2 regions of the Galactobacillus timonensis genome follow, and region 1 is predicted to be linked to the other one. Evidence: predicted binding sites of a transcription regulator. Region 1 holds the regulator's gene; the other holds the start of a gene.

Region 1 (16,085 bases):
TAGGAATAATCCGGAATGACGTAGTCGATGCCGAGAAGATCATCTTCCGGAAACAGGACACCGCAGTCGATAATGACAATTTCATCATTATGCTCGATGCAGTACATGTTCTTGCCGACTTCGCCAAGGCCGCCGATCGCATAGACCAGCGTATCTGTATCATGATTTACATTTGCTTCGGTGAAATTTGTATCCGGGATCTGAACCACAGGACGGGCCGGACGCCTTCTGGTGCCTGCGGATGTTGCTTTTTTCTCCATTAGGGATACCTCTATTCTTTGAAAAACAGGCGAAAATAAGAAAATGATTCTGTCAAGCGAATTATAGCACGCGCTTACGGAACTGATTCAACTGCCTGCATTATATTTTCAATAAATTAAAACAGCTGTTTACAGATGAATTAAAGGACTAAGGCCCCGTCTACGTGCGGGGTAGGATTGTTCTTGTCGATGTGATCGTAGTAGAGCACACCTTTAAAGTGATCGAGCTCATGCTGAAGGACGATGGCGATGTAGCCGCGGGCCCGGATGGTGATTTCCTTGTTGGTCAAAAGGTCGAAACCCTTGACGGTGACACGGGCGCTGCGTACGACATAGCCCGGATGTTCCTCAGGAACAGACAGGCAGCCTTCACCGGATTCGAGATAGGCTTTCTGCATGCTGCTGGAAACGATCCGCGGATTGGCAAGCATGTACTGGTAGGTGACTTCGTTACCGTTTTTGTCCTCATCATGAACAATGACGGCGGTCAGCTGCTTGGGAATGCCCAGCTGGATGGCACTGATGCCTACAGCCGGCTGCAGATTTTCGCGCTTGGCTGTCTCTTCGTCCGTACTTTTGCGGACATAGTCAAACATTTCTCTGAGCAGGCTGGCATCCTCATCACTCAATGGAAGAGGAACGGGAAGGGACTGCTCACGGATTCTCGGGTCGTTATCTTTAATGATCGTATCATTATTAATTGTCATCGTTGTCTGCCTCGCAGTGTATTTTATGCATAACAGCAGTTAATGTCAAAACAATTGCCGCAGACAATGGGACAATGCTAAAATCGGGGCTATGACAGCAGCACGTGCTTCTACCATCAAGGCTTCCCGCCGGCATCGTCTCTTCTACCGGATGCCGCATTATGCGGATCCCTACATTCACTGGAGCCTGATCATTCTGGCCTTCTATGGCCTTCTCATGATTACCAGCGCATCGATGGGACTTGCCATCGGGCAGCCGGGCTACCTTGCCTTTGTCATTGCCAAGCAGGCAGTCTTCCTGATCGCCGGCTACTTTTCGATGACCTATCTGGCTAACCGGTTTTCGCTGAATTTTCTGAAGAGTCAGGATTTTCCAAAGCTTGCCGTCGGCATGGTGTTTGCGTTGCTTGCATGCCTCGCGTTTCCGGAAGTCAACGGCGCCAAGGCGTGGATCCGTGTCCCGGTATCATCTCTTGATATTTCCATTCAGCCTTCGGAATTTACCAAGACGCTTGTTCCGCTGGTCATTGCGGCATACTGCGGCGATGTAAGCCGGCATTATGAAAAGGGTAGAGATCTCTGGGGGCGGCCGTTTCTGTTTGTTATGCTGTTTGCCTTCATCATCTTCATCCTGCAGTCGGACTTTGGATCGATGGCGGTTGTTCTGAGCATTGCCATTGTCTGCTTTCTGATTCCGCAGAATCCGGCCATGCGGAAATTTCAGCGGGTGCTTGGGGTGTTGACACTGGTCGGCATTGCCGGAATCATCTACCTTCTGACACCGGCAGGCATTCAGCTCGTCGAGATGCTGCCGATTGCCGATTATCAGAAAAACCGCTTTATTTCTGCGTTCAACCCGTTTGCGGATCAGTATGATACGGGCTATCAGCTGATCAATGGCCTGATCAGCTTTGCTTCGGGCGGCTGGAGAGGTCTCGGTTTCGGCAACAGCGTGCGGAAATATACAAGTTTTCCGGCGGCGAACACGGATTTCATTCTGGCCATCGTCGTTGAAGAGATGGGCATGATCGGTTTCCTTTTGATTTTCATTCCCTATCTGATCATTCTCTGCCGCCTGTTTCACTATGCGCTGCATATGAAAAGTGAAAAAGGAAGGATCATTCTGATCGGGACGGCAATGTATCTGCTGATTCACTGCCTGTTCAATATCGGCGGCGTCACGGCCATGATTCCTCTGACCGGCGTTCCGCTGCTGATGATTTCCTCGGGGGGAAGTTCGACGCTTGCCTTCATGGTTTCCATCGGACTGGCACAGGCGGTCATTTCTCAGTACCGCAAGGGGCTGATCCAGTGAGAATCGTCAGCGGAAAATGGGGATCCCGGAAGATTGACGCACCGGAAGGAAGAAGTACGCGGCCGACGCTGGATAAAGTCAGGGAAGCAGTCTTTTCTTCGCTGGGCGGATTCTTTGATGGCGGCAATGTGCTGGATCTTTATGCAGGAAGCGGTGCGGTTGGCCTTGAGGCTTTGTCACGGGGAATGGATCACGGCTGGTTCGTTGATAAGAACCGGATGGCCGTTGCCTGCGTGCGTTCCAACATTGAACGGCTGAACGGGCAGCAGCAGTGTACGGTTCTTCCCATGCCAGCGCGCCATGCGCTGGATGTGCTGGCACAGCAGGGGGTATCCTTCGCTCTTGTCTATATGGATCCTCCCTATCAGCAGCAGGAAAACACGGAAATTCTTCATCTTCTTGTGGAGAAGAAACTGCTGGATGAAAACGGGATTGTTGTCATTGAGGCGGCGAAGGAAGATATCTATGAAGAACGCTGCGATTCCCTTATCTTATATAAGAAGGCACTCTACGGCATTACCCAGGTTCTTTATTACCGTCAGGAGGAAATGAAATGAAGGCGTGCTATCCGGGGACATTTGACCCGATTACCAACGGACATCTGGATATCATCGAGCGGGCAAGCAAGGTGTTTGATTCGCTGGATGTTCTGATCATGGCCAACCCGGCCAAGAAATGCATCTTTTCCGAAGAAGAGCGCAAGGAACTGATCGAACAGAGCGTGGCAGCTCTGCCGGATGTTCATAATGTAAGGGTACATATCGGCAGCGGCCTGACGGTTGACTATGCGAAAAAACTGGGTGATCAGGTGATCGTCCGCGGCATCCGTGCCGTCAGTGACTATGAATATGAACTGATGCAGGCGACGGCCAACCAGATGCTCAATGATTCGATCGAGACTCTGTTCTTCATTGCGCGGCCGACCTATTCGTTTCTTTCGTCTTCGGTAGTGCGCGAGGTTGCGGCCAACGGCGGCAGTATCCGGGGCATGGTTCCGGGCCCGATCCGGGAAAGAGTGCTTGCCAAGCTGACGGGAAATCGTCGCTGAAATATTGAATATAATGGCTAAAAACGGCTTCGGAATGCGGTTTTCCGGAGCTTTTTATTTTTAGCACTTAGCTGTTGACAGTGCTAAACCACAGTGCTATAGTTTTAGCAGTCAGGAAGGCGGAATGCTAAGAGAGGTGAAGAAATGCTGACACCAAGACGCATTGAAATCTTTAAGGCAATTGTAGATGAATATATCCGCACCGCTGAACCTGTCGGCTCTTCCACATTGCGTCAGAAGTACAAGCTGCCGTATTCTTCGGCAACGATCCGCAATGATATGCAGGTTCTGGAGGAGATGGGGTATCTCGAAAAGACGCATACCTCTTCGGGCCGTATTCCCAGTACACAGGGCTACAAGTTCTACGTGGAAAATCTTCTTGAAGATTCCAACGTCGACAAGAAGATGCAGATGGCAATCCATGATGCCTTCGATGTTTCGAACATGAACGTTGAAGACGCGGTGCGCCACAGCTGCCAGATTCTGTCTGAAATGACAAACCTGACGACCGGGGCCATCGGACCGGATTCCAGTACGCAGCGTCTGGAACACGTAAAGATCTTTCCGATCGATGCGCGTAATGCTGTGGCGGTGTTCATTACGAATACGGGTCACACGGAGACCAAGAACTTCCGCTTCGATGAAGACATTCCGATGGAGGACATCGAAAGCTGCATGGATATATTCAACCAGCGGCTGAAAGATGTTCCGGTCACCGAACTGCCGGAAAAGATGGAAGAGATCAGGCCGGAACTGAGTCAGATCGTTCAGAAACATGATGTTCTGTTCATGGCGTTCGTTAAGGCATTTATCAAGTTTGCCAGTGAGAATGTGTATTTCTCGGGCAAGGACAAGATGCTCTATCAGCCGGAGTTCGAGGACATCAACAAGCTGAAGAAGCTGATGAGCGTTCTGGATGATCCAAGCTCCTGGCGCCAGCTGGGAACGGGTTCCACTTCTACGAGTGTCACGATCCCCAACGGTGCACAGCTGACCTGGGTCGATGATGTGGCGGTTGTCCGCAGCACCTTCCGGATCAACAAGGGAGAGACCGGACAGCTGATGGTTGTCGGGCCGAGCCGCATGAACTATGACCGCATTGTTGCAATGCTCGAATATGTATCACGGCTGATTGAAAAGATGTACAACAACGGAGGCAGTGAGAAGTAAATGGCAGAAGAAGAAAAGAAGACGGCGGCTGAAGCGGCCCAGCATATCAAGGAAAACGCGGAGCCTGCAGAAAAGGCTTCGGAACCGAAGGAAAAGGTCGAAGAGAAAAAAGAATCCAGGGAAGAAAAGAAGGAAGAGAAGAAGGAAAAGGCGCCCGAGGAACATAAGCCTGATCCCAGGGATGCAGAGATCAAGACGCTGCAGACGCAGGTCAAGGATCTGAATGATCAGGTGGCAAAACTCAAGAATGCCTATGCGATGGCATATGCGGATACAGAAAATACGCGGAAGCGGCTGAACAATGAATTTGATCAGCATATGAAGTATCACATTCAGGAGTTTGCCAAGGAAGTTCTTCCGGTCATCGACAACTGTCAGCGGGCGCTGGCGGTGAAGCCGAAGGATACGGAAGATGAGAATTATCGCAAGGCATTTGAAATGGTGCTGAATTCACTTCTCAGCGCCCTCAAGAAAGAGGGCGTGGAGCCCATTGACTGCAAAGGAAAGGATTTTGATCCCAACTGGATGCAGGCAGTGATGAGCGAGCACGTCGACGGCGTTAAGACCGGCCAGGTGCTGGAAGTATTTCAGGATGGATACAAATTGAAAGACCGGCTGCTGCGGGCGGCGATGGTCAAGGTCAGTGAGTGACCGGGAGGATAAATTATGAGCAAGATTATCGGTATCGATTTGGGAACGACCAACAGCTGCGTAGCTGTTATGGAAGGTTCGACTCCGAAGGTAATAACAAACCCCGAAGGCAACCGCACAACGCCGTCGGTCGTAGCGTTCAAGAACGGTGAGCGCATTGTCGGTGATGCGGCAAAGCGTCAGATGGTCACCAACAAGAACACGGTATATTCAATCAAGCGTAAGATGGGCACCAATGAGAAGGTGACGCTGGAAGGCAAGGAATATACGCCGCAGGAAATTTCGGCAATGATCCTGTCCTATCTGAAGGATTATGCAGAAGCCTATCTGGGTGAAAAGGTAACGGAAGCGGTCATTACGGTTCCGGCATACTTCAATGATGCACAGCGTCAGGCTACCAAGGATGCGGGCAAGATTGCCGGTCTCGATGTCAAGCGTATCATCAATGAGCCGACGGCTTCGGCACTGGCATTCGGCATTGACAAGGGGGCAAAGGAACAGAAGGTTCTGGTGTACGACCTTGGCGGCGGTACATTCGATGTTTCGATTCTTGATATTGCCGATGGTACGTTCGAAGTTCTTTCGACCGCAGGTGATACACATCTGGGCGGCGATGACTTCGATAACGTGATCATCGACTGGATGGCTGACAAGTTCAAGGCTGAGCACGGCATTGATCTGAAGGCTGATAACATGACTCTGCAGCGTCTGAAGGATGCGGCCGAGAAGGCGAAGAAGGATCTCTCCGGCATGGTTGAGGTTGAGATTTCGCTGCCGTTCATTGCGATGGCAAAGGATGGCTCCGGTGCGCTGAACCTGGATTACAAGCTGACGCGTGCGGAGTTCGATAAGATGACGAAGTTCCTCGTTGACCGTACGATGGGACCGGTGCGTCAGGCGCTCTCGGATGCGAAGCTGAGCCCGTCGGATCTGGATCAGGTACTTCTGGTCGGTGGTTCGACACGTATTCCGGCTGTTCAGGAAGCTGTCAAGAAGGAACTTGGCAAGGAACCGAACAAGTCGGTCAACCCGGATGAGTGCGTCGCCATTGGTGCCGCTATTCAGGGCGGTGTTCTGAACGGCTCCGTAAACAACGTGCTTCTGCTCGATGTTACGCCGCTGAGCCTTGGCATTGAGACGCTGGGCGGTGTGATGACGGTTCTGATTCCGCGTAACACGACGATTCCTACTTCCAAGAGCCAGGTATTCTCGACGGCACAGGATAACCAGCCGGCAGTTGACATTCATGTTCTGCAGGGTGAGCGTCCGATGGCTGCCGACAACAAGACGCTGGGCAACTTCCAGCTCGACGGCATTGCGCCGGCCCGTCGCGGTGTTCCGCAGATTGAGGTTACCTTCGATATTGATGCCAACGGCATCGTCAAGGTATCCGCAAAGGATAAGGGCACAGGCAAGGAGCAGCACATCACGATCCAGAATTCTTCCGGTCTGAGCGATGAAGAGATCGACCGCATGGTCAAGGATGCGGAAGCCCATAAGGCCGAAGATGATCAGCGCAAGTCTGACATCGAGACCCGCAATAAGGCGGAGGCGTTCATCAACCAGGTTGATGAGGAGCTGAAGACTGATAATCCTAACGTCACCCAGGCACAGAAGGATGAAGTCAAGAAGCTACGTGATGAGCTGCAGGAAGCTCTGAACAAGAACGATATGGCTACGCTGAAGTCCAGAATGGATGCACTTGAAAAGGCAGCCAATGATATGGCGCAGCAGATGTATTCGCAGCAGCAGGCTAACGGCGGTGGTTCCGCATCTTCCTCCGGCTCTGCGGACAATTCCTCATCCAGCAATAACGATGATGTGATGGATGCGGATTTCAAGGAGAAGAAGTAATTACAATGACAGATCCCGGGGGCTGGTACTTCCGGGATTTGTTCTACGGATGAAAGGCGGGTATTGAGATGGCCGAAAAGAGAGATTATTACGAGGTTCTCGGTGTAGATAAAAATGCCAGTGAAGATGAGATCAAGAAGGCATACCGGACGCTGGCAAAGAAGTATCATCCCGATGTCAACCACGAACCCGGTGCCGAAGAAAAGTTCAAGGAAATCAATGAGGCATATGAGGTGCTCGGCGATCCTGAAAAGCGCAAGACCTATGATCAGTTCGGCTTTGCAGGCATGGATGGAGCCCAGGCCGGCAATGGTTTCGGCGGCTTCTCGCAGGGCTTCACTTCGGGCAGCTTTGATGACCTGAATGATATTTTCTCTGACTTCTTCGGCGGCGGTTTCGGCGGCAGTACCCGCAGTTCCCGCAGGAGTGCAGACAACGGTCCCCATAAGGGTCAGGATGTGCAGATGCGCATGACGATCAGTTTCATGGACGCATGTTTCGGCACGACCAAGACCCTGGATCTGGATGTCGATGAGAAATGCACGGCCTGCGGCGGGACAGGTGCGGCCAGCCCTTCGGATATTGAAACATGCCCCACCTGCCATGGCTCCGGCTATGTGGTGACGCAGCAGCGGACGATGCTCGGCATTATGCAGAGTCAGTCGGTATGCCCGGATTGCCGCGGTAGTGGCAAGCGTATTCGCAGAGCCTGCCCGAAGTGCGGCGGACGCGGATATACGCGTGAGCATGAGCAGGTGGAAGTCAGGATTCCGGCAGGGATTGATGACGGCCAGATGCTCAGGGTTGCCGGCAAGGGTTCCCATGGTACCAATGGCGGTGAAAACGGTGATCTTTACATCGTGATCCATGTGGAAGAAGATTCGAGATTCGTTCGTCAGGACAAGAACATCTATCTGAATGTTCCGGTGTCCGCCGTGGATGCGACGCTTGGTACGAACATTGATGTGCCGACGATCCATGGTGATGTGACGATGAAGATTCCGGCGGGTACGCAGGATGGGACGCAGCTCCGTCTGAAGGGACAGGGCGTTCCGGATCTGCATGATGGCCGTCCGGGCGATCAGTTCTGCACGATTCAGGTGCAGATCGACAAGAAGCTTTCGCCGCGTGAGAAGGAATTGTACCAGCAGCTCAAGGAACTGCAGGACAATCAGAAGAAGTCTCCGTGGGAAGCATTCAAGCAGAAGTTCTCCGGCCGCTGATTTACGGCAGTAACGAAGAACTGTGAAACACAAACAGGAATTCCTTCATGAAAGGAGGTTTTCAGTATGGATATTGAAAAAATGACAGAAGCGCTGCAGCAGATCATCATGTCTGCACTGCGCAAGGCACAGGAACATCACAATCCGGAACTGACGCCGGAACATGTGCTCTCTGCGATGCTGGAGGACGAAGGTCTCAATGGCATCTGGGAGCGGGTCGGTGCCGATAAGGATGCGATGCTCAGGATGGCCAATGAGGCCATCGAACGCCTTTCAACAACTACAGACGGCGGTCAGCCGGTACTTTCTTCGCAATTGAACCGCGGCTATCAGCAGGCGCTTGATTACATGAAGAAGGAAGGCGACACCTATATGTCGTCGGCTGCTCTTCTGATCGGCATTCTTCTGAGCAAGGCTCCGGTTGCAGAAGATCTGGAGCAGAAATTCAACTTCACGACCAAGGACGTCATGAAGGCGGAGGAAGAGCGCCGGGCCGGCATGAAGATGGATGATCAGGGCAACGAGGCACAGGAAGATGCTTTGAGCAAATACGGGCGTGATCTTGTCAAGGATGTCAAGGACGGAAAGATTGATCCGGTCATCGGACGTGATGAAGAGATCCGCCGTGTGATCGAGATCCTTTCCCGCAAGACCAAGAACAACCCGATTCTGATCGGTGAGCCGGGCGTTGGTAAGACGGCCATCGTCGAAGGCCTTGCATGGCGTATCTACAATGGCGATGTGCCGCTGGGACTCAAGAACAAGCGGCTGATCGAGCTTGATATCGGCTCTCTGATCGCCGGTGCAAAATACCGCGGCGAATTTGAGGAACGTCTGAAGGGTGTATTGAATCAGGTGAAGAAGGCCGATGGCAACATCATCCTCTTCATCGATGAAATCCATAACCTGGTCGGCGCGGGCAAGACAGAAGGCAGTATGGATGCGGCCAACCTTCTGAAGCCGATGCTTGCAAGAGGCGAACTCAAGTGCATCGGTGCAACGACCTATGATGAGTATCGCAAGTACATTGAAAAGGATCGTGCTCTGGAGCGCCGGTTCCAGCGGATTCAGGTATCTGAGCCGACCGTGGACGATACGATTGCCATTCTGCGCGGGCTGAAGGAGCGTTTTGAGAACCATCATCATGTGACGATCAAGGATGAGGCTCTGGTGCAGGCAGCCCGTCTGTCGGACCGCTACATTACGGACCGCTATCTGCCGGATAAGGCGATCGACCTGGTCGATGAGGCATGTGCTGCGACCCGTGTGGCGCTCGATTCCCTGCCGCAGGAACTGTATGACCTTGACCGCAAGGTGAAGACGCTCAAGATGGAGCAGGCTTCGCTGAAGGAAGAGACCGATGCCAAGGCTCTGCAGCGGAAAGCGGAGATTGAAAAGGAACTGGCCGATGTTAATGAGAAGTATGAAGCGGGCATGAGCCAGTGGAACAAGGAAAAGGCCGGTCTCAATTCGATTGCCCAGGCGCAGTCGGAGTTGGACAAGGCGCGCCGTGATCTCAATGAGGCAGAAAACAGAGCGGATTATGAGAAGGCAGGCGAGCTGAAGTACAAGACGATTCCGCAGCTGGAGAAGAAGATTGCCGAGGGCAACAAGTCCGGTGACAATGCGATGCTCAAGCAGACGGTAGATGCGGAGGCCATTGCGAAGGTCGTGTCGCGCTGGACGCACATTGAGGTGACCCGTCTGATGTCTACGGAGCGGGAGAAGATCCTGCATCTGCCGGAATATCTGAAGAAGCGTGTGATGGGCCAGGATGATGCGATTCAGCTTGTATGCGATGCCATCATGCGTTCGAAGGCCAACATTCAGGATACCAACCGTCCGATCGGTTCGTTCCTGTTCCTTGGTCCTACGGGTGTAGGCAAGACGGAAGTTGCCAAGGCGCTTGCGGAGCAGCTGTTTGACGATGAGAAGAACATCATTCGTATCGATATGAGCGAATACATGGAGAAGTTCAGTGTGTCGCGTCTGATCGGTGCTCCTCCTGGATACGTTGGCTACGATGAGGGTGGTCAGCTGACGGAAGCGGTACGCCGCAATCCGTATTCGATCGTTCTACTCGATGAGGTCGAGAAGGCGCATCCGGATGTGTTCAACATTCTGCTGCAGATTCTCGATGATGGCCGGGTGACGGATTCCAAGGGTGTGACCGTTGACTTCAAGAATACGATCATCATCATGACCAGCAACCTTGGTTCGCAATACGCGTTTGATCCGGACAAGGAAGAGCGTGAGCAGCACTATAAGGAAGCGGTTCAGAAGTTCTTCAAGCCTGAGTTTGTCAACCGTATTGATGAGATCATTGTCTTCAATGCGCTGAACAAGAACGTAATGCGTCAGATTGCGGATAAGTTCCTCAACCAGCTGCGCAGCCGTCTGAGCGACCGCGACATCAAGCTGGAAGTGACCGATGCGGCGATGAACCGGATCATCGAACTTGGTACGGATGTCGATTTTGGTGCCCGTCCGATGAAGCGTCATATTCAGCGTGAGATTGAGACAGAAGTCGCCAAGAGGATCCTCGAAGATCCGGACATCAATGGCAAGACGATTGTTGTTGATGCGGATGACAGCGGCTATCATGTGACAATGCGCAAATAATCTTTAACCGGAAGTGCTGTGGCAGGGAAATTTCCTGCCCGGGCTTCCGATCTTTTTTTCCCATATTTATATGATAAATTAAAGTTAACAAAGGAGCAGAGCCATGAATCCGATCGCTGTCATTGCCATCATCGTCATCTGCGTCGCAGCGTTCATCTACTTCCGCTCCGCCGGAAAGCATCTGGACCGGATGTCCAATAATTACGAAGATCCGGATGCGGCGGACAGGAAACAGAAGTAGATTGTGGACGCAGGAAGCGGGCAGCCTGTTAAGCGGCCCGCTTTTTCTGTATCCTGATGATCGAGACTTGTATAATGTTGAGAGATTACGGAGGCGATTATGTTAACAATTCAGGATCTTTATGATCTCAATCATACGGCCGCGAAGGATTATCTGATGCAGTTTACGTATCCATGGGAAGCACTGGACGGCATCAAGGATCTGATTCTCTCTCTGGGGGAACATCTTCCGGAAGATGAATATGACGAAGTTTCGGAACATGTCTGGGTCCATAAGACGGCCCATGTGTTTCCGAGTGCCTATCTTGGTGCGCCATGCATCATCGGGCCGCATACCGAGGTGCGCCACTGCGCTTTTGTGCGCGGCTCGGCCCTGGTCGGTGCGGATTGTGTCGTCGGCAATTCGTGCGAACTGAAGAACGTGATCATCTTCGACCACGTAGAAGTGCCGCATTACAACTATGTCGGTGATTCGATCCTCGGCTTCCACAGTCATATGGGCGCCGGCTCCATCACCAGCAATGTCAAGAGTGACCGCAAAAACATCGTTGTCCATAATGGCGGCGAAAACATCGAGACCGGCCGTCACAAGTTCGGCGCGATGCTCGGCGATTATGTGGAGGTTGGCTGCAATTCTGTGCTGAATCCGGGTACGGTGATCGGCCCTCATTCCCGCGTTTATCCGGTCAGCTGTGTGCGCGGCGTCATTCCGCCGAAGTCGATCTGGAAAAATGACGGGACAATCGTTCCGATTCAGGGAGAGTGATAACTATGATCAACGAAGGCTATGCGGCCATGAAGCAACTGCAGCTGGATCATTGCGTGAAGTCTTTGAAGCGCCGCGGTTTCGGGGCGGAAGTGTTTGAAGATAAGTCTTCGGTTCTTTCGTGGCTGAAGGAGACTATCCCGGTGGGATCAAGCATCGGTGTCGGCGGTTCCGTGACGCTGGAGGAAACGGGCGTCATTGCCTGGCTGACAGGTAATCCGGATTATCATTTTCTGGACCGCTATCATACAGATGATCGTGATCGTATCTTCCATGAGAGCCTTTCGGCGGATTACTATCTGATGAGCTCCAACGCGATTACGCTGGATGGTTCGCTTTATAATGTGGACGGCAATGGCAACCGCCTTGCGGCACTCATCTATGGTCCCAGGAAGGTATTTGTCATCGCGGGCTGGAACAAGATCGTGCGTGATGATGCCTCGGCCAAGGAGCGCGTTGAGATGCTTGCGGCCCCGGCCAATACGCAGCGTCTGCACAAGACGACGCCATGCACGAAGACGGGCTGGTGCATGCATTGCGACAGTGCTGACACCATCTGCAATGAAGAGGTGTTTACGCGCCGCCCGCGGCCGCTGGGAAGAATTACGGTGCTGTTAGTAAAGGAAGGTCTGGGATATTGATATGACAATGGCAACCAATATAACGCTGACTGCGATGTTCGGAGCATTGGGCATATGGATGCTCATGAATCTGCTCAGGACACGCAACAAGGTCAAATATAAGGACCGCATGTGGACGGGGACGCGGATTCTGTTTCTGATCTGCGGCATCCTGATTCTGACGACAATTTTTGCCTACAGCACCTGGCTCGACTATCTGCGTCTTGCCTTCATGCTGCTGAGCATCTTCTGCTATCTCTTCCTGCGTGATGGTGTTGGGGAAGAGGGGGTCTGCAGTACGGGCCGCCTTGTTCCCTGGGATCAGGTGCGCAGCTATGACTATGAAGAGGGCAGGAAAGATTTCAAAGCCTGGTTCACGGTCCGTGATACGGATCGCAAGGGACGTGCTTCCGATTTCAATATGAGTATCAGCTTTGACAAGAAGAATGAAGAAGAGGTCCGCAGATATCTGAATGAAAAGATCGGCCGCAAGTATACGCGCCGGCGCAAGTATTGATCAAGGAATGGATGGGAGAAAGAGTATGACAGAGATTCACGCAGTGCCGTATATTCCGGATGAGGATTATGACAATCCGGCGATGGTCACGGATTTCTATGAATTCTCCATGGCCAACTGCCTCTTCATGCATGGATTCAAGGACAAGATCATGGTATTTGACATGTTCTTCCGCGAAAACCCGGACAAGCAGGGATATTCCATCTCCTGCGGCCAGCATCAGCTGGTACGTTTTCTGTTGAATTATCATTTCACGGACCGCGACCTGACGTGGCTGCGGATGAAGGGAATGAGCCAGGAGTTCTGTGACTATCTGCGGGATTATAAGTGGAAGGGGGATATGTATTCCCTCAGGGAAGGAACAGTGTGCTATCCGCAGGTTCCGATGGTACGGATCGAGTGCGACATGGTCGGTGCCATTCTGATTGAGACCTATCTTCTGCAGACAATGAATTTCCATTCCCTGATTGCGACCAAGGCAACAAAGATATCGGGTCTTTCGACACACCGGGAGCGCAATGTCATGGAGTTCGGTACGCGTCGTGCCCAGGGTGAGTCAGCGGGCAATGAAGGCGCCTACGCTGCGGTTCTGGGAGGCTGTGTCGGTACGGCCAACTGCCTGGCAGAAATGAAATACGGTCCTTCGGTCAAGGCGGTCGGTACGATTGCGCATTCGTTCATCGAGTTCTATGGCGATGAGTTCGAGGCGTTCAAGGCCTATGCCGAGACGTATCCGGAAAATGTTGCGGTTCTGCTGGATACCTACAGCATCTTTGGGTCGGGTCTTCCGAATCTGATCAAGCTCGATGACTGGATGATTCAGAAGTATCCGAATGATCCTAACCGGCGTGTCAAGTCGGCGCGCATCGACTCGGGCGACCTTGCCCGCTGCTACAAGCGTCTGCGCAAGGCGCTTGACAAGGCAGGCAAGCCGTACATTAAGCTGGTGGCGAGCAATTCCCTCGATGAGAAGCTGATTGCCAACATGGAGCTGTATGAAAATGCGAAGTTTGACAGCTATGGTGTCGGTGAGCGTCTGATCACCTCCGCTACTTCGCCGGTCTTCGGCGGCGTGTACAAGCTGGTTGCGGTAAAGGAGGCGGATGGCTCCTATTCGCCGCGCATGAAGTGCTCGGATTCCGCCAGCAAGGCGATTATTCCGGGCAAGCTGATGGCTTGGCGTGTCTTCGATGAAGAAGGCAAGGGACAGTGTGACATCATTTCGCTCGACAGTGAGACGATTGAGGCGGGCAAGGAGATCCATGTCTATGATATGGATCCGGATGCCTATCACAAGGACCGTTACTTTACGCCGTATCTGGTAGAAAAGATTCTGGTTCCGCATATTGTGAACGGGGAACTTGCGATTGATCTGCCGACAATTGATGAGAAGAAGCTGTGGGTCCGTACGCAGCTGGAAGGCATGGTATGGGAGTCGGAGCTGCGTCCCGAGATGCCGCACCGCCACTATGTCGATCTGACGGAAGGTGTGCATAATCTGCGGGAGAAGCTGTATCAGGAGCTTCATGGAGGTGAACTGGCGTGAAAGCATTAATGTTCGGCGGCGCATTCAATCCTCCGACGAAGGCTCATATTGAGCTTGGTGATCTGGTGCGCAGGGCACTGGGCTATGACCGCGTTATCTATGTACCGACCAAGTCGGATTACATTGAGAATACGCAGAAGAAGAATTTCGCCTTCTCCAACGAAGAACGTCTGTCGATGCTGAGGGATGTTTCCGTCATGCGTCCATGGATGAGCGTCAGTGACTATGAACTGACGGCATCCCAGCAGCCGCGTACCTACCAGACGCTGCAGTATCTGAAAAAGACATATCACTGCGATGAGCTGAAGCTGCTGATGGGTACGGACAAGCTGGAGGAACTGGATCCGATGAAGGGAATCTGGATGTTCTCCGAGGAGATCTGCCGGGAATTCGGCATCGTTGTCATGGAGCGCAGCCGCGATGATGCGCGCCGCATCATTCAGCGCAATGCCTTCCTGATGAAGATGAACAAATGTTTTACCATTGTTAAGACGCCGGATACCTATGCCGATATTTCTTCGACACAGGTGCGTAAGCTGTTCTGTGAAATCCAGGATGATATGGCAAAGCTTGATGACATGATGCCGAGAGAACTGAACGGCCTGCGTAATGAAATCATGAAAAAGGTACAGTGACATGAGAAACCGCTGGATCAAAGTTTCAGCAGCTGTTCCATCCTTGAAACCGGGCGATCCTTCCTATAACACGGACCATATTCTGAAGATCATGAAGGCGCATCCGGATTGCGGCCTTCTGGTGTTTCCGGAGCTTTCCATTACGGGTTATACGTGTGCGGATCTGTTTCAGCAGAGTGTTCTGCTGGACGGGGCAATGGAAGGGCTGCTGCGCATAAAGGAAGCGAGCAGGGAGTTTCAGGGAACGGCCGCTGTCGGCATGCCGCTTCGTTTTGAAAACTGTCTCTACAATTGCGCAGTCTATGTTTCCAAAGGACAGATCGTCGGCATTGTTCCAAAGACCTATCTTCCGACCTATGGTGAATTCTATGAGGGGCGCTGGTTTACTTCTGGCAAGAGTGTCATCGGACGCAGCCTGGTCATTGACGGAGAAGAGGTTCCCTTCGGTGTCGATGTATTGATTGAAGACAGCGAAAGCGGCGTCCTGATCGGGACAGATATCTGCGAGGACCTCTGGGTTCCGGATGCGCCGAGTACGCATGCCGCAATTGCGGGTGCCAATGTTCTGGTCAATCTTTCAGCGAGCGATGAGGTCATCGGCAAGGAAGATTATCGTCGCAGCATTGTTCTGAATCAGAGTGCATCCTGCCTGGCTGCCTATCTGTATGTATCTTCCGGGACGGGAGAAAGTTCGACGGATCTCGTGTTCAGCGGCCATACGATGCTGGCGGAGAACGGACGGATGCTCAATGAGATGCTGTATCCGGAAGAGGATGCGGTGCTCAGCGGGCTGATTGATCTGGAGCTTCTGGAACATTGCCGTATCCACGAGACGACTTTTACCAATGAAGACGGGGCGTGGTATCGTCATTGTCCTGCCTCTGTTCCTGCGGTCAATGGCAAAGAGGAGA
Region 2 (16,085 bases), 600 kb from region 1:
TGCCGTTCCCGGGTGGCTATGACAGGGATGGCAATCTGACGAGCGATCCGGGTGCGATTGAGGACTCGATGCGGATCCTTCCGATGGGCTACTGGAAGGGATCGGGGATGGCGATCGTTCTCGATCTTGCGGCGGCGATTCTCTCCGACGGCAGAAGCGGCAGTGACATGGATGCGGAAGGCAGGGGAAGCTGCACCGGGTGCAGTCAGATCTTCATTGCCATGGATCCGGGCATTTCCGAGTCGAAGGAAGAGATGGAGGCGATTGTCAACCGGCGGATTGAGGCGGCGGACAATGCGCATCCGATCAAGGAAGGCAGCCGCGTCCGGGTTCCGGGTGAAGGTACGCTGGCGCGCAGAAAGCGCAGTATGGCTGAAGGGGTAACGGTCGATGAAACGATCTGGGCGCAGGTGCAGTCGCTTGCGGCCGGAAATATGAAGACGACCGATATCGCCAGCCGCTGAATCAGGCAGTTCATGTTGAATAAACATGCTGTATAGAAGTGAAACAACAAAAGAAAATGGAGGTAATAAGGAAATGAGTATTCTCGATGAGTTCCGTGTTGATGGCAAGGTTGCCTGGATCACGGGCGGTTCCTATGGTCTTGGTTTTGCGTATGCGACGGCTCTGGCCCAGGCAGGTGCCAAGATCGTCTTCAATGATCGTAAGCAGGAGCTGGTAGAGCGCGGCATTGAGGCTTACAAGGCTGAGGGCATTGACGCTTATGGCGGCGTTTGCGATGTGACGAAGGAAGATGAGGTTCAGAAGTTTGTTGCGGATGTGAAGGAGAAGCTTGGTCCGATTGACATCCTCATCAACAACGCCGGTATCATCAAGCGGATTCCGATGATTGATATGACGGTTGATCAGTGGGATCAGGTCATCAATGTCGATCTGACGGGTCCGTTCATCTGCTCGAAGGCGGTTCTGCCGGATATGATCAAGATGGGCCACGGCAAGATTATCAACGCCTGCTCGATGATGTCGGAGCTTGGTCGTGAGACGGTTTCCGCCTATGCGGCAGCCAAGGGCGGCCTGAAGATGCTCACGAAGAACATCTGCTCCGAATATGGTCAGTACAACATTCAGTGCAACGCGATCGGTCCGGGCTACATCGCTACGCCGCAGACCGCTGCTCTGCGTGAGAAGCAGCCGGACGGCTCCATGAATCCGTTCGACCGTTTCATCCGTTCCAAGACACCGGCACAGCGCTGGGGTACGACGGACGATCTGAAGGGTCTGGCTCTCTTCCTGGCTTCGCCTGCTTCCGACTTCATCAATGGTCAGGTTATCTATATCGATGGTGGCATTCTTGCCTACATCGGCCAGGATCCGTCCCAGCTCGACGAAAGCAAGTTTGCTGAAGTCAAGGAACAGGATAAGGACATCAAGGTCAAGGTTGACTGAGCAGTAAAAAAACAGCACATTGTCCAGTGAAAGAACAATCTTCTTCCGGCGCAATGCGCTGTTTTTTCTTTTTTTCTCTCGTCTGTTGGCAACGGGAAGGCCTCTTTATCGCATGTTCAGCTGCGCAGACGGAAACTGTTATTTTGAATTCCGGTATTCCGTCGGCGTCATTCCGACGGTTTTCTTGAAGATGCGGCTGAAGTAGTTCTGATCGGCATAGCCGCAGCGTACACATACTTCCTTGATGCTCAGATTCTGGTGGGCCAGGAGGTCTCTTGCCTTCTCCATGCGCAGGTCGGTCAGATAGTCAATAAAGTTGACGCCCGCCTGTTCCTTGAACAGTTTCGAGAAGTAATAGGGCGAGATTCCGACGCTGCGGGCCGCATCATCAAGCTGAATGTTTTCCTGGAAGTGTTCCTGCATCCATTTCCTTGCCTGATCAATGATGCCGGTTTCCGGATCCCGCTGGATTACGACACATCTGGAGAGGTTGGACATGCTTGTGCGGAACGCTTCCCGCAGAGCTTTTTCATCCGTGGCATTGATAATGGAACGGATATCGTCCGTTTCATTGATTTTTTCGCTGTCCATGGAACGGATGTGGCGCACCGCCAGCAGATACAGCTCCAGCAGATCCACCTTCGTCTTTGTCAGGTCTTTGGACTGATGCGCCAGCCACGAGGCATAGGCGCCGGCTTCCTGCAGCGCTTTGGCTTCAATTCCGCTGGAGACGGCATCCAGCACAACCTGCTCCATCGATTCCCTCTGACTGTCCGAATGATTCACCGGCGCATTGAGATCTTCAATCTGCGTCACGCTGCGGCGTCCGTGCCGGATGGCGTTCAGTGCCTCTTCATACGACCGGCTGCATTCGCTCCATGGATGAATGGTGCCGATGCCGACGCGGAAACCCGTCTGAAACGCATCTTCCAGAGAATGGTGCAGCGCCCGCGCCTTCTCAATCAGACGGACACGTTCCTCGTAGGAAAGGCTGCTTTTATCCGACGGCAGCGCACAGATGATCTGAGAGCCGATGAAGTCGCTGACAAAGGCACGGAAACAGACGCGGATCTCTTCACGGATACGGGCAATGGAATCGTGAATGCGAACCGCATCATCCATGCCCTCCGTTGTCTGATCCGCTTCATTCCAGGTACCGATGCCCAGCACCAGGATCAGGCCGTTTTCTTCCGGAATGTTCAGCAGCCGGCGGTACTGATCCAGATCGCTGCTCTGGTTTTTCTGATAGATCAGTGACAGTACGAAGCCGTTTTCAACAATCGGGCTGATCGTTTCGATGCGCTCGCGCATCTCAAGATCGCTTTCCCGCTTGGCCCGCTCCGCATCGATTTCATGCATGAGGGCATCGATGCGCTGTGTAAACTGGGTGCGGTTCAAGGGCTTGGTCATATATTCGATGGCGCCCAGGTGAATCGCCTCCTTGGCGTAGTCAAAGTTGCTGTAGGCAGTGAGGATGATGGCCCGGACATTGGGATTGGTTGTGTGAATCTCACGCAGAGCGTCGAGGCCGTTGATGCCGGGCATCTGAATGTCGATGATCAGAATGTCGGGACGGAAGGTCTCGGCCAGATGGATGGCCTGGCGGCCGTTCTTGGCAATTTCCACCTCACAGTGATCGCCATAGGTTTTATCCAGTATGAATTTGACGGCATCCGTCACGATGCCTTCATCATCTGCCACCAGAATCTTGTACATTGCTTTCTCCTTCCCCGGGGAGCGGAATATGAATCGTTACGGTTGTGCCTTTGGGACTGCTTGTCACAAAGAGCACATTGTCACACTGATAGAAGAGCTTCAGACGCTCCCGCACATTCATTAGTCCCACACCGTTGCCGCCGCTATTCTTGCGCATGTCTTCCGGAAGACTGCCGGCATTGATCTGATCCACGATGCTCTGGGGCATGCCCACGCCGTTGTCGCGCACTTCGATGTCGGCACCGTTTCCATTTCGTTTCGCACTGAGCCAGATATGTTTCTCATAGTCCACTTCCCGAAGACCGTGGTTCAGCGCATTCTCCACCAGGGGCTGCAGCGTCATGCCGGGAAACGGCAGCGAAAGCAGGTCGTTATCTACATCCTTCTCCAGATGAATTTCGCCGCCAAAGCGCACGTTCATGATGTACATATAGTGATCCACAAGCTCAATCTCCTGGCTGAGCATCGATGTTTCACCGGTCTTCTGCAGACGGTAGCGGAAGAAGGCGGATGTATTGTCAAGAAATTCGTAGGTGCGGTCCGCTCCCTCCATCATGGCCAGCTGCTGGCCGGCATTCAGCGTATTGAACAGGAAGTGGGGATTGATCTGCGCCTGGTAGTATTTGAGCTGCGCATCCTTGAGCAGCGACTCACTCCTGAGCTCCTGTTCCTTCATGCGTATCTCGGTTTCCATCGCCCTGCGCTGACGTTCGATGTAGTTCTGAATACTGCGGATCATCTGATTGAAGGCACTGGCCACGGTACCGACTTCATCATTGGAAATGACTTCCTCCTCAGGGACGTTGAAGTCGCCGTCACTGATGCGCTTCGCCTTTGCGGCAAGACGCTCAAGAGGACGGGTGATCGACTGAATGTTCCGGTAGAGGATGAAGATCAGAAACAGCGTCACCGCTGCCAGAACCGCCGTCAGATACCATTCCAGATATTTCAGATACTGATAGAGAGTGTCGTAGTTTTCGGAGTTGGCCTTGAAACGCAGGGAATCAAGGGCACGGATGTTGTCGATCAGATAGCGGTACACATCCTCCATCGCACTGTAGCTTTGCCGGTAGAGATCGACATTATGTGCCGTTTTGGCATCGAGGGCCTGCTGCGTCAGGGTCAGATAGGATGACGCAAGCTGATAGATGTTGTGCTCCAGAAGGCTCGCTTCCTGATTGGTAATCGCATGATTGAAGGGTGCGATGGCGTTCTGGAAATTCTCCATTTCCTCACCGGCGGCGCTCAGGGAGTCTTCGTTCTGGACGTTGAGGTACTGGAACGTGTTCTGCTGGATGCTGGTAAGCAGGGACTGTACCTCATTGAGACTGACGTTGGTCGCATAGACCTGGTTCAGATTGTTGGTAGCGGCGTTGATGCGCAGAAAAAAGAACATCAACAGGGCCAGCAGAATGGCCATGACCAGCGTCACCGGCAGGATGAGCTTGGTACGGATGGAGCGGTAGCGTTCACTTTTCGCTGTCATCGTAGAACTCCTTCCGGTACTGCTGCACATTGGAGGCGTCGATCAAGACCGGCGTAATCTCCGTATAGTAGCTGACCATGTGATATTTCTGATAGGTCATCAGCTGGCGGACGCTTTCTTCGCCGAGCTGCACCGGGTCGGTCGAGATGACCGCTTTGATGCCGCCGTTTTCAATTTCATCCAGAATGTCGGACGAAATGCCGGTACCGATCAATGTCACTCTGCTCACCATGGAACGGCTCGTAAGCAGCTGAAAGGCTGACTGCGTACTCATGGAATCAAGCGTCACCAGAATGTCCGGCACATTGTCTTTGCTGAGAAGCTTCTGGATGATGTCTTCCGAATTGTTCAGTGATGATCCGTTGGATTCCACGGTTTCGTAGCGGAAGGTAATCTTTTCAGAAGGGACGGCGCTGGCAAGACCCTGCAGGAACCACTGGCGGCTGCTTTCGTCGAAACGATCGGCAGGAAACAGGATTGTCGCTGTGCTGGCATCGCTGCCGGAGCGCTTCAGAATTTCGCGGCCGAACTGCTGGCCAAGGAAATAGGCATTGATGCCGACGAAGCCGGAGCGCCTTGAATCCGGCAGGTCGCGTTCCATGGAGATGACCGGGATGCCGGCATCTTCGGCCTGATCAATCAGAGGCTCCAGCGCTTCATCCGAACCCGGTAACAGCAGGATACCGTCGGCGTCCTCATAGATTGCCATCTTGATGGCATCTTCGGTAGTGACCCGCTGCGAAAGGCCGGCCCCGGTTTCTTCGGCAATGGCTCCATATTCGCCCGCCGCCTTGTTTACGCCACGGTACAGCAGGTTCCAGAACGAGTCGTCCGTATTTTCGCCGATGATGGCGATGTGGTACGGATACGTTTCAGGTTCCGTGCCGCTTTGTTCCTTCAGTGGCAGAAGCGAGGCACCGATCACTAAAAGTACCGCAAAAACGGGTATAAAAATCTGAAAGATGCGATTGTTCGCAGATTGCGTCGGTTCGTGTTTCATGGGCGGATCTTCCGCCTCTTATTATCCCACGCCGCCAGGGAGGAAAGCGTAAAAAAAGCGCACAGTATGAGCTGTGTGCTTTGCACTCAGTACCAGAAGGTGAGAACGACATTTTCACCGGTCGAGTCGGTGCAGGTATACATGACCACGTCACCGTCCCAGATACTGGAAATGTCGGTCCAGTCCGTCGTGTACAGGGCTTCTGTCGTATTGTATCCGTAATAGCGGGATGCCAGCGTCAGTGTGCGGGTTGTTCCGTTGAGGGTGAGATAGGCTGTCGACCCGATCGGCAGTGAAGTCAGGCCGCTGAAACCCTGGTAGGCGTGATCGCCGATGACCGTATGCCCGTCATAGTCGCCGATCCAGGCGGAGCCGGCGGTATTGACGATGGCCTGTGCCGTTGTTGGATCGGTCGAGTAGCGGACGGAGGCCGTATAGCCGATGCTCGGGATAGAAAGATTATCGTAACTGGTCGGGACGGAATAGGTTTCCGGTGCGGCTTCAGTGGTTGAAGTGTCCGCTGATGAACTGTCTGCCGGCTGCGTTTCCTGCGGCTCGGGCGTTGATGTCGCTTCCGGTGCCGGCTCCGTTGTTGACGTCACTTCCGGTGTCGGCTCTGGCCTTGATGTCGCTTCTGGCGTCGGTTCCGTTGTAACCTCTGGTGCTGCGGTCGGCGTCGCCGTGGGTGTCGGCTCGGCGGTAATTACCGTAGAGGGCTCATCGCTGTTATCGCTGTCAGCAGACGCGGCAGCGGTTTCTTCAGCTGCCTGCTGCGCTTCCAGGTTCTCCGCCTGGATGTCGATGGCATTTAATGCTTTACTTCCGAAGAAGGCCCCCACAGCGACGATGCTGGAAAGCAGAGGTATATAGTAAGAATGATTTGACATATACATCCTCCTGTTCAATGATTGCCGGTGACATGTACATAAGAGTTTGCGTGCATGTCAGCGTTAGTTAAATTAATACCTTTTTGAACAAATGCAAGAGGGTTTTACGAAAAATCAATCATACCTTTTCGATACATATGAAAATATTTCGAGAAGTTTACAAAAGTTTTCAAACATATAGGATATGCGATATTTATGCGGTTTTGTGAACATTTTGTCATTCGCTGGAGGGGCATGACTTTGCCTTTTACCTGCAGGCATGGAACAGCTTTTCGCAAACTTCACCAATCCTGATTACAATGGTGGCAGGAGAAACCGATATGGAAAAAATAGCGAGCTTTACCGTGAATCATCTGAAGCTGGAACCGGGCATCTATGTTTCGCGCCGCGATGTGTTTCACGGCACGGTCATTACGACCTTTGATCTGCGCATGACGACGCCGAACAGGGAGCCGGTCATGAATACGGCCGAGGTGCATACGATTGAGCATCTGGGCGCTACCTATCTGCGCAACGATCCGGACTGGAAGGAGAGGGTCGTGTACTTTGGGCCGATGGGCTGCAGGACCGGTTTCTATATGATTCTGGAAGGAGATCTTTCTTCTCAGGAAGTTGTGCCGCTTGTGACCGGGATGTTTGAGTTCATTCGTGATTATTCGGGTGCAGTTCCGGGTGCTGCGCCGGCGGAGTGCGGCAACTATCTGGATCAGAATCTGCCGATGGCGAACTGGCTGGCAAAGCGGTATCTGGACAATACGCTGTACCACATCGATGAAGCCCATATGGTATATCCGCAATAGCAGGGAAGCCGGCTGAGGAAAAACTGTTCTCAGCCGGTTTTTTCGTAGATAATCAGAAGGTAGAGAGTCACCGTGAACGGAAACGGAGATATCAATATGGAAGACAAGAAAAAGGCGGCCGCTCTGGAGAGGGTTGTTTCACTTGGCAGCGGCGCCGATTACTGGATGACGAAGGAAGATTCGGAGAATCATATTCCTTCGCTGCGGATGACGGACGGGCCCCATGGTCTGCGCAATCAGACGAATGATGCAGATACGGAGGGTGTCAATCGCAGCCGGCCGGCTGTCTGTTTTCCGACAGCTTCTTTGACGGCGTGCTCGTTTGATGAAGATCTGCTCGCGGAAGAAGGCAGGGCAATTGCCCAGGAGGCACGGGATCAGAACGTAGGCATGGTTCTGGGACCCGGTGCCAACATCAAGCGGAATCCCCTGTGTGGAAGAAACTTTGAATATTTTTCGGAGGATCCGCTGGTATCCGGTACGCTGGCGGCAGGATGGATCCGGGGCTGTCAGAGTGAGGGCATCTCCTGCTGTCTCAAGCATTTCGCCTGCAATAACCAGGAGTATGACCGCTTCATCTCCAATTCCATGGTTGATGAGCGTACGGCGCGGGAGATCTATCTGCGTCCCTTTGAGATTGCGGTGAAGAAGGCGCATCCATGGGCCATGATGTGTTCCTACAACAAGATCAACGGTGTCTACAGCTCCGTCAACCGGAAACTTCTGACTGACATCCTGCGGAAGGAATGGGGCTTTGACGGCATGGTCGTGACGGACTGGGGTGCGATGCATAACCGCATCGATGCCTATCGGGCGGGATGCGATCTCAGCATGCCCGGCGGGATGGCCTACATGGAAAAGGAATGTGCGCAGCTGGCCGAAAGGGATGAAGACTTCCGCCGTATTGTTGAAGAAAGTGCGGAGCGTGTAAGGGATTCGATGCGCCGCGGGGCCAGGGCTCTGTCGGTTCCGTATTCGGCCGACTATGAGGCGCACCATGATCTTGCTGGAAAAGTGGCCGCCGAAAGCATTGTTCTCTTGAAGAACGAGGACAGTATTCTTCCGTTAAGTTACGGTGAGTCTGTGTGTCTCATCGGAGATCTCGGGGATCATATGCGCTATCAGGGGTCGGGCAGCTCCCATGTCAATGCGATCCGGGTCGAGACGCTGAGGAATGAACTGGCAGATCTTCCCTATGCGGCCGGCTACGATGTCAATGGAAATGCGACGGAGCAGTCGATTGACGGGGCGGTGGAACTTGCGAAGAAGGCAGACAAGGTCATTGTCGTCGCCGGTCTGCCGGTCAGCGCGGAGTCGGAGGGCTTTGATCGTACGACGCTGGCAATGCCGGAAGGCATTGTGAAGACGGTGGAAGCGGTGGCGAAGGTGAATCCGAATGTCATTGTCATCCTGCTGGCGGGAGGCGTTCTGGAGGTGCCGTTTGCGGATGATGTGAAGGCGGTTCTGTATGCGGGTCTTCCCGGGGAAGCCGGCGCTTCGGCACTGAAGAAGATTCTCTATGGAGAGGTGAATCCTTCGGGACGGCTTGCGGAAAGCTGGCCGATGAAATATGAGGACGTCGTCAATGCGGAGTACTATGGGGAACCTCGCAGCGATGCGGAGTACCGGGAAGGGATCTACGTCGGCAGCCGCTACTATGAGAAGGCACATGTGCCGGTGCGCTTTGCGTTTGGACAGGGATTAAGCTATACGACGTTTGCATGTACGGATCTGAAGGTTGATGGCCGTACGGCTGCGGTGTCGGTTGAAAATACGGGGACGCGGGCCGGGAAACATACGGTGCTTCTGTATGTAAGAAATCCGGAAGGCGGCTATCGGGAGGTGCGGAAGCTTGCCGGATTCCGCAAGATCGAACTTTCGCCCGGTGAACGCAGAACGGTAATGTTTACGCTCGATGACCGTGATTTCTCCGTTTATGAAAAAGATCACTGGGAAGTGATCGGCGGTACGTATGAGATTGAGGCGGATGGTAAGCGGGTGGCGCTAAGCGTTGAAGGAAGCGAGCTTCCGGACAGCCCGTCGTGGTATTCGTCTCTGGAGGGAAAGCCCGGCCGTGATGATTTTGAGGAGCTGCTTGGCAGTATTCCTGCGGTGCAGCCGATCGGGCGCGGCCACTATTCGATGGACAGTACGCTGCGGCAGATGAGCAGCGATTCGAAGGTGGCACAGGTGATCGTAGGTCAGGTGTGCAGGCATGTGAAGAAGGCATGCGACGGGGATGACAGCAGTCCCGAATACCGCATGCTGCTGTCGACGGCGATTGACATTCCGCTGAGTTCGATCGAAGTGTTCGGGCGGGCGAAGCAGCGGCAGCTGGAAGGTCTTGTGGATATTGCCAACGGCAGTTACGGGCGGGGAATCTGGAAGGAGATTTCGGCACTGTTTGGCAAGTAAAAAAGTTTGTTTATAATAGAAACAAATATGGCAAATCAGCCGGTACGGATTACAAAGCGGCAGGCGAAGCGTCAGATCAACTGTCTGGGCGTTTCACTGATCCTTTATATTGTTTATTATGCGCTGCTCCATTACGGGATCCCTCTTCTGGAAAAGAGCGTTCCCGGTCTCTGGGTGAGCTATGTGAAGCTTCCCGCCTGGATGGATGGCGACCTTTTGGTGATGGCTGCCGGGATTGCGGGACTATTGATCAGTGTGTTCGTGTGCTTTGCGATCAGTTCGCGGAAGCTGGATCTCAACATTCATAACTATCTTGGTAAGCGGAAGATCAAGCCGCTGCGCCGCTTCGGACTGTCCTGCGTTGCGGCATCGATCTGTCTGATCGTGATGTCGGTGCTGACGCTGTTTACCTTTTTCATGCGGACGCAGAATCAGCGGTTTACCTTTATCGGGGATTATTCGACGGCGCTGAATATTGAGAAGAACATTGTCTACTTTGTGCTGTATGTGGTTGTGGTTCCGCTGTGTGATGAGGTGATTTTCCGGGGCGTGATTCAGCGGCAGCTGGGACACTACGGGCGCTACTTCGGGGTGCTCGGATCGGCGTTTCTGTATATGCTGGCGCAGGTGAATCCGATGAATGCGATGATGGCGTTTTTCCTGGGATGGTTTCTTTCGCTGGTGACGCTGAAGTATCATTCGATCCGGCCGGCGATGGGGATCCATATGTTTGCGGCAATGTTCATTGAGGCATTGAACATGATTCCTGGAAAGTATCTGTGGCTGATGTCGATCCTGATGGTGATTGTCTACATTACGGCAGCCGTTACGATCACTTCATTGAAGAATGAAAAGGTGCAGGTGCGCTGGGGTGCGACCGAAGGAAAGCTTTGGGGCATTCTGCTGAGTTCATGGTCGATCATTGTGTGCATCCTGCTGTTTGCGGCAAACATGGTGCTGGCATTTGTGACTGTCTAAAAAAAGGGCTGGCGGCCGGATTACGGGATCCGGCTGTCAGCCTGTTTCTTTTTCTTTTCTTTTTCTTCTTTGGGTGTGCGCGCTGGTTTCAGCCTTTGAGGCCTTCTTCCTGGCGCTGCATGTTTTCGACGACGACGTCATAGATGTCGCCGATGGACTGGCCGTATTCGAGGATCTTCCACGGTTCGTTGGTATGGAAGTGAATCTTGATCAGCGTATCGTCGCCGACAACAAGCAGGCAATCGCCCTTGAAGTGCGAAAGAATGTAGTCATGAATGTCATCTTCGGACAGGTTCTTGCCGTCGATGAGAAGCTGGGTATCAAACTTGAATTCAAGCTGTTCCATAAATCAGGATCTCCTCTGCTTTTGTTGATTATAGCATTTCGCCGGTTTTAAGGCGGTACACGGATACGCACTTCTGTACTGCGTGATGGTGGGACATTGTTAATGGCATGCGAACCTTCAGATCGCTTGAAGCACTGCGATGCAGAGTCTCAGTGCTTTCTGTAAGGAGTTTTTCCCCCAGTCACGCTCATTGTGCTCCTGAATATTTGCAAGAGAATCTGCTGTATAAAGAATCTGTCCGAAAGAAGCACCTCGTTTCCTGGCACAGGCAGCCAATGCGGCACACTCCATCTCGACAGTTGTGCATCCTTCTGCTTTGCGATACTTTACCATGTCCTGCGTTTCCCGGAAGAATCCGTCCGTTGTCCATGTGATGCACTCCTGGAACGGGATCTTATGCGCAAGAAGAGTAGTCTCAATGGTGTCCCGGATATCTTTGTCAAGTTCGATATAGCGGGATGCCGGAAGATAATGATATGAGGTTCCCTCGTCCCGTAATGCTTTTACTGGAATGAGAAATTCGTTTTCGGGCAGATCAGTCAGGACGCCGCAGGAGCCGGTTGAAATGATTTTTCTGCAGCCGCAGGCGATGAGAAAGTCCATCAGCTGTGCTGCCGCAGGCGCGCCCAAAGGGGCGGCACAAAGACAAATTTCCATACCATCCTGCTGAATGATATAAACAGGATAATCCCGGGTTATGGTTTCGAATGTTTCTGCAACAGCGGCGTTTGCCTGCAGAGCGTAATCATCAACTGTATGGCCGAGAAAGGCATAGATGCATTTTTCGGGAAGCTTCAGTTGTTGGGTACCAAGGTTTGGTTTTATGACTTCTTCCGAACTGGAATCGTATTCCAAAATCGGCAGCTCGTGTTTTTGGATCATCCTGATTTCTTAAACTCCTTTCGGGAAGCAATGAAAATAAAAAGTATCCGGACCCTCTTCCATAGAGAATCGGGCCCGGGTACGAACGATATGGTGGCCCAGGCCGGACTCGAACCGGCACGGCATCGCTGCCGGGGGATTTTGAGTCCCCTACGTCTACCAGTTCCATCACTGGGCCGTGCATTTATTCTATGCCAGGAAGGCTGTTTGGGCAAGGTTAGCAGTTTAATAAACAAAGTGCTAGCACTCGTTTGACATGAGTGCTAGATTATATGCGTAGCAAATTTTTTCAAGCCGAAAGGAGGCTTTCTATGGCACAGATCGTTCCTGTATATAACACACTGGTTCTTCCGGGAACCGTGTTCTACATGACAAGTGATAACTATAAGACGTTGACAGGGCAGGATCCGGTCAGCGGCGACCGTCTGATTTTTCTGATCAAGAAGAACCAGGTTGAGCCGAAGGATTATGCGGCAGAAACGTTTTATCCGCTGGGCGTTACGGCAAGTATCGGTGAGGTCAGTTCGAACGGATACATTGAGATCAAGGCCGATGCCCGTGTGAAGGTGGAGTCGCTTACCTTCAATGAGGATCATTCCATCAACGTGGAGTCCATGATCCGCAAGCCCTACAAAGAGGATCTTCCGCTCGAGGATGAGCAGCGCCGCCTGGAACAGATGAAGAGTGCGCTGGTCCGTTCCCTTTCTGCTTCGCCATGGGCACAGATGGCCCGGGGCTGGGTCAATCAGTTTGACTCCATCAGTGAACTGGCCGTGATGACGAGTCAGTGGCTGTCGCTCAATGCGGAAGGCCGCTATGCGATTCTTGCGGCAGACTCCCGTTCCCAGCAGACGGACCTGATCGAAAAGGCCGTCTATCAGTTTACGGAGCCGGCGGTCGTTACCAATGAAGCGGAACAGGCGCAGGAGAACGATAACCAGAAGGCGTATCGTGAACAGGCAATCCGCAAGCAGATGGAATATCTGCAGCAGGAGCTCGATGAGATGCACCCGGAGAATATTACCGATGTCCGTAAGCTGCAGAAGAAGATTGAAGATTCGGGAATGAACGAGACGGCGCGCCGGGAAGCGGACAAGGTGCTGTCGCGCATGAAGCAGGAGGGGCAGAATTCGCCAGAGTATGGTAATCTGTACAACTACCTGGACTTCATTACGTCGCTTTCCTGGAAGAAGGCGGAGATGAAGCCGATCGATCTGAACAAGGCCGAGGCAATTCTCAACGAGGATCATTACGGATTGAAGAAGGTGAAGGAGCGTGTTCTGCAGCAGATTGCGGTCATGGATCTGAACAAGAAGCAGTCGGGTTCGATTCTTCTCTTCGTCGGTGCGCCGGGTACGGGCAAGACGAGTATCGGCAAGTCGATTGCCAAGGCGCTCGATCGTCCGTATGTACGTGTCGCTTTGGGCGGTGCGCGTGATGAGGCCGATATCCGCGGCCATCGGAGAACCTATATCGGCGCTATGCCGGGCCGTATTATGGATGGAATTGCGAAGGCCGGTGCAAGCAATCCGGTGATGGTGCTGGATGAGATTGATAAGCTTGGCGTTTCCTATGAGGGGGATCCGAGCAGCGCGCTGCTGGAGGTGCTGGATCCGGAGCAGAACAATACGTTTACGGATCATTATCTGAATGTTCCGTATGATCTGAGTGATGTGCTGTTTATCTGCACGGCGAATACGCTGGATTCGATTCCGGCGCCGTTACTGGACCGTATGGAGATCATTGAGTTCAACGGTTATACGGCGGCGGACAAGTTCCAGATTGCCAAGCGTCATCTGCTTCCGAAGGCACGGGCGAAGATGGGCATCAAGGCAAAGGATATGACGGTGACCGATTCCGCGATCCGCTCCATCATCAGTAATTACACGATGGAGGGCGGTGTCCGTGGTCTGCAGAAGCGCCTTGAGACGCTGTGCCGTTCGGCGGCGGTGGAAATCGCCAAGGGCCGCAAGACGACGCTGCGCATTACGAATTCCAATCTGCAGCACTACATGGATATGCACCCGATTCACCATGAACATGTGCTGGCGCAGAAGAAGCCCGGCGTTGTGACAGGTCTTGCCTGGACGCAGGCGGGCGGCGAAATTCTGTTTATTGAGTCGCTGCTTACGGTGGGCAGTGGTCGTCTGATCGTTACGGGGCAGCTGGGCGATGTGATGAAGGAGTCGGTTCAGATTGCGCTTTCGCTGGTGAAGGCGATGTTCCCGAAGGAGGCGGAGCAGCTCAAGGATCATGATCTTCATGTTCATGTGCCGGAGGGTGCTGTGAAGAAGGATGGGCCTTCGGCCGGCATTACGCTGACGACGGCGCTGGCGTCGTTACTGACGGGAAAGCGTGTGTCGAGTGAATATGCAATGACCGGTGAAGTATCGCTGCGGGGCAATGTGATGCCGATCGGTGGTCTGCCGGAGAAGCTGATGGCGGCGCAGAGAGCCGGTGTCAAGACGGTATTCATTCCGAAGGATAATGTCGATGATCTCGACGAGGTTCCGGAGGAAGTGAAGAAGAAGCTGAACATTGTTCCGGTCAGCGAGGTGAAGGATGTTCTGAAGGCGGTCGGCATTCTGGATCGCTGATATAATGTCTGCGTGAGCACATTGTTTGATTACGCAGGTGAAACGGATAAGAAAAGGAGCGAACCTTTAGCGGCGCGCATGCGCCCCGAGACGCTGGACGATGTTGTCGGTCAGCAGGAAGTGATCGGAAAAGGGTCGCTCCTTTATCGTGCCATCAAGGCGGATCGTCTGAGTTCGATCATTCTCTACGGCCCTCCTGGAACCGGAAAGACGACGCTGGCACATGTGATTGCCAATTCGACGAAGGCTGCGTTTCTGCAGGTCAATGCGACCAATGCGGGAAAGAAAGATCTGGAGGATGTGGTCCGTGCTGCGAAGGAAAACCTCGGTGCATACGGGCGGCGGACAATCCTCTTCATCGATGAGATTCATCGCTTCAACAAGGCGCAGCAGGACTATCTTCTTCCCTATGTTGAAGACGGTACGCTGATTCTGATCGGGGCGACGACGGAGAATCCGTACTTTGAGGTGAACGGCGCTCTGCTTTCGCGGTCGCGGATTTTTGAGCTGAAGCCGTTGACGCAGGAAGACATTGAGACAATCATCCGGCGGGCACTGGCGGATCCGATCAAAGGTGTGGCGGCTGACAATGTGGTGATGGATGAGGATGCGATTCACTTTCTGGCGGATGTGGCGGACGGTGATGCGCGGGCGGCGCTCAATGCGGTGGAGCTGGCCGATCTGACGACGGACCGCAGTGATGACGGCAGTGTTCATGTGACGTTGGTGGTGGCGCAGCAGTGCATTCAGAAGAAGGCGATCCACTACGATAAGAACGGGGATAATCATTATGATACGATCTCGGCGTTCATTAAGTCGATGCGGGGATCGGATCCGGATGCGGCACTGTATTATCTTGCCCGTATGCTTGAGGCGGGGGAGGATGTGCGCTTCATTTCGCGCCGGATCATGATTGCGGCAAGTGAAGAGTGCGGGACGGCGGATCCAAGGGCTCTGGAAGTTGCGGCGGCTGCGGCAGTTGCGGTGGAAAGAGTCGGGATGCCGGAGAGTGCGATCATTCTGGCCAATGCGGCCTGCTATGTGGCGACGGCGCCGAAGTCAAATGCCTGCTCGAAGGGCATTGAACTGGCGATGGATGAGGTACATAAGAGCGGTAATCTTCCGATTCCTCCGTATCTGCAGGATGCGCACTATAACAGTGCTTCGAAGCTGAACCGCGGCGTCGGCTACAAGTATGCGCATGACTATGATCATCACTGGGTACAGCAGCAGTATCTGCCGGACGCGATTAAAGACAAGAAGTTCTATCTGTTCTCGGATGTTGCGTACGAAGAGCGTCTGAAGAAGTACTTCGATGCGATCGGCAAGAAAGACTACGGAAAAGAAAAGAAGGGGCAATAACTGATGACGAAGGATATCCAGGATATTCCTTCGTTTTTTTACCTGAAGCAGAACAGAGCAGAGAATTCGGATTTTCAATATTCTGCCTGATGAGATCGGAACAGGAGACACAGGTAACATGCATATATTTTCCAAATTTAAAGCTGATGTAATGATGTTGTGTTGAAAAAAGCAGAATTATTTTGTATATAGAAATTGAACAGAGGTGC

The links. Region 1 encodes HrcA, which represses chaperone genes, less so after heat shock. Its sites were predicted from a motif close to TTTTAGCACTNNNNNNNNNNNAGTGCTAAAA; they were not measured.
Region 2: lon (endopeptidase La) is a predicted target of HrcA. The motif match lies at 12,156-12,186, and genes of this name have one in related genera.

Annotation. Positions count from the first base shown of each region.
Region 1 covers NZ_LT964739.1:1,744,431-1,760,515, forward strand. Annotated here, with positions in the region: gene rnjA (ribonuclease J1) at 1-260, opposite strand, end outside; gene def (peptide deformylase) at 401-967, opposite strand; gene C1714_RS08265 (FtsW/RodA/SpoVE family cell cycle protein) at 1,059-2,282, shown strand; gene rsmD (16S rRNA (guanine(966)-N(2))-methyltransferase RsmD) at 2,279-2,839, shown strand; gene coaD (pantetheine-phosphate adenylyltransferase) at 2,836-3,330, shown strand; gene hrcA (heat-inducible transcriptional repressor HrcA) at 3,475-4,500, shown strand; gene grpE (nucleotide exchange factor GrpE) at 4,501-5,151, shown strand; gene dnaK (molecular chaperone DnaK) at 5,167-7,005, shown strand; gene dnaJ (molecular chaperone DnaJ) at 7,074-8,228, shown strand; gene C1714_RS08300 (ATP-dependent Clp protease ATP-binding subunit) at 8,295-10,850, shown strand; gene C1714_RS14055 (hypothetical protein) at 10,954-11,091, shown strand; gene C1714_RS08305 (acyltransferase) at 11,191-11,856, shown strand; gene C1714_RS08310 (lactate utilization protein) at 11,862-12,497, shown strand; gene C1714_RS08315 (DUF5673 domain-containing protein) at 12,505-12,993, shown strand; gene C1714_RS08320 (nicotinate phosphoribosyltransferase) at 13,019-14,539, shown strand; gene C1714_RS08325 (nicotinate-nicotinamide nucleotide adenylyltransferase) at 14,536-15,174, shown strand; gene C1714_RS08330 (NAD(+) synthase) at 15,176-16,085, shown strand, end outside.
Region 2 covers NZ_LT964739.1:1,148,715-1,164,799, forward strand. Annotated here, with positions in the region: gene yiaK (3-dehydro-L-gulonate 2-dehydrogenase) at 1-464, shown strand, start outside; gene C1714_RS05420 (gluconate 5-dehydrogenase) at 538-1,407, shown strand; gene C1714_RS05425 (response regulator transcription factor) at 1,546-3,123, opposite strand; gene C1714_RS05430 (sensor histidine kinase) at 3,098-4,609, opposite strand; gene C1714_RS05435 (sugar ABC transporter substrate-binding protein) at 4,593-5,609, opposite strand; gene C1714_RS05440 (hypothetical protein) at 5,696-6,496, opposite strand; gene C1714_RS05445 (S-ribosylhomocysteine lyase) at 6,817-7,296, shown strand; gene C1714_RS05450 (glycoside hydrolase family 3 C-terminal domain-containing protein) at 7,393-9,711, shown strand; gene C1714_RS05455 (CPBP family glutamic-type intramembrane protease) at 9,739-10,689, shown strand; gene C1714_RS05460 (kinase to dihydroxyacetone kinase) at 10,778-11,035, opposite strand; gene C1714_RS05465 (nucleoside phosphorylase) at 11,153-11,917, opposite strand; tRNA gene C1714_RS05470 (tRNA-Leu) at 12,009-12,095, opposite strand; gene lon (endopeptidase La) at 12,229-14,514, shown strand; gene C1714_RS05480 (replication-associated recombination protein A) at 14,527-15,876, shown strand.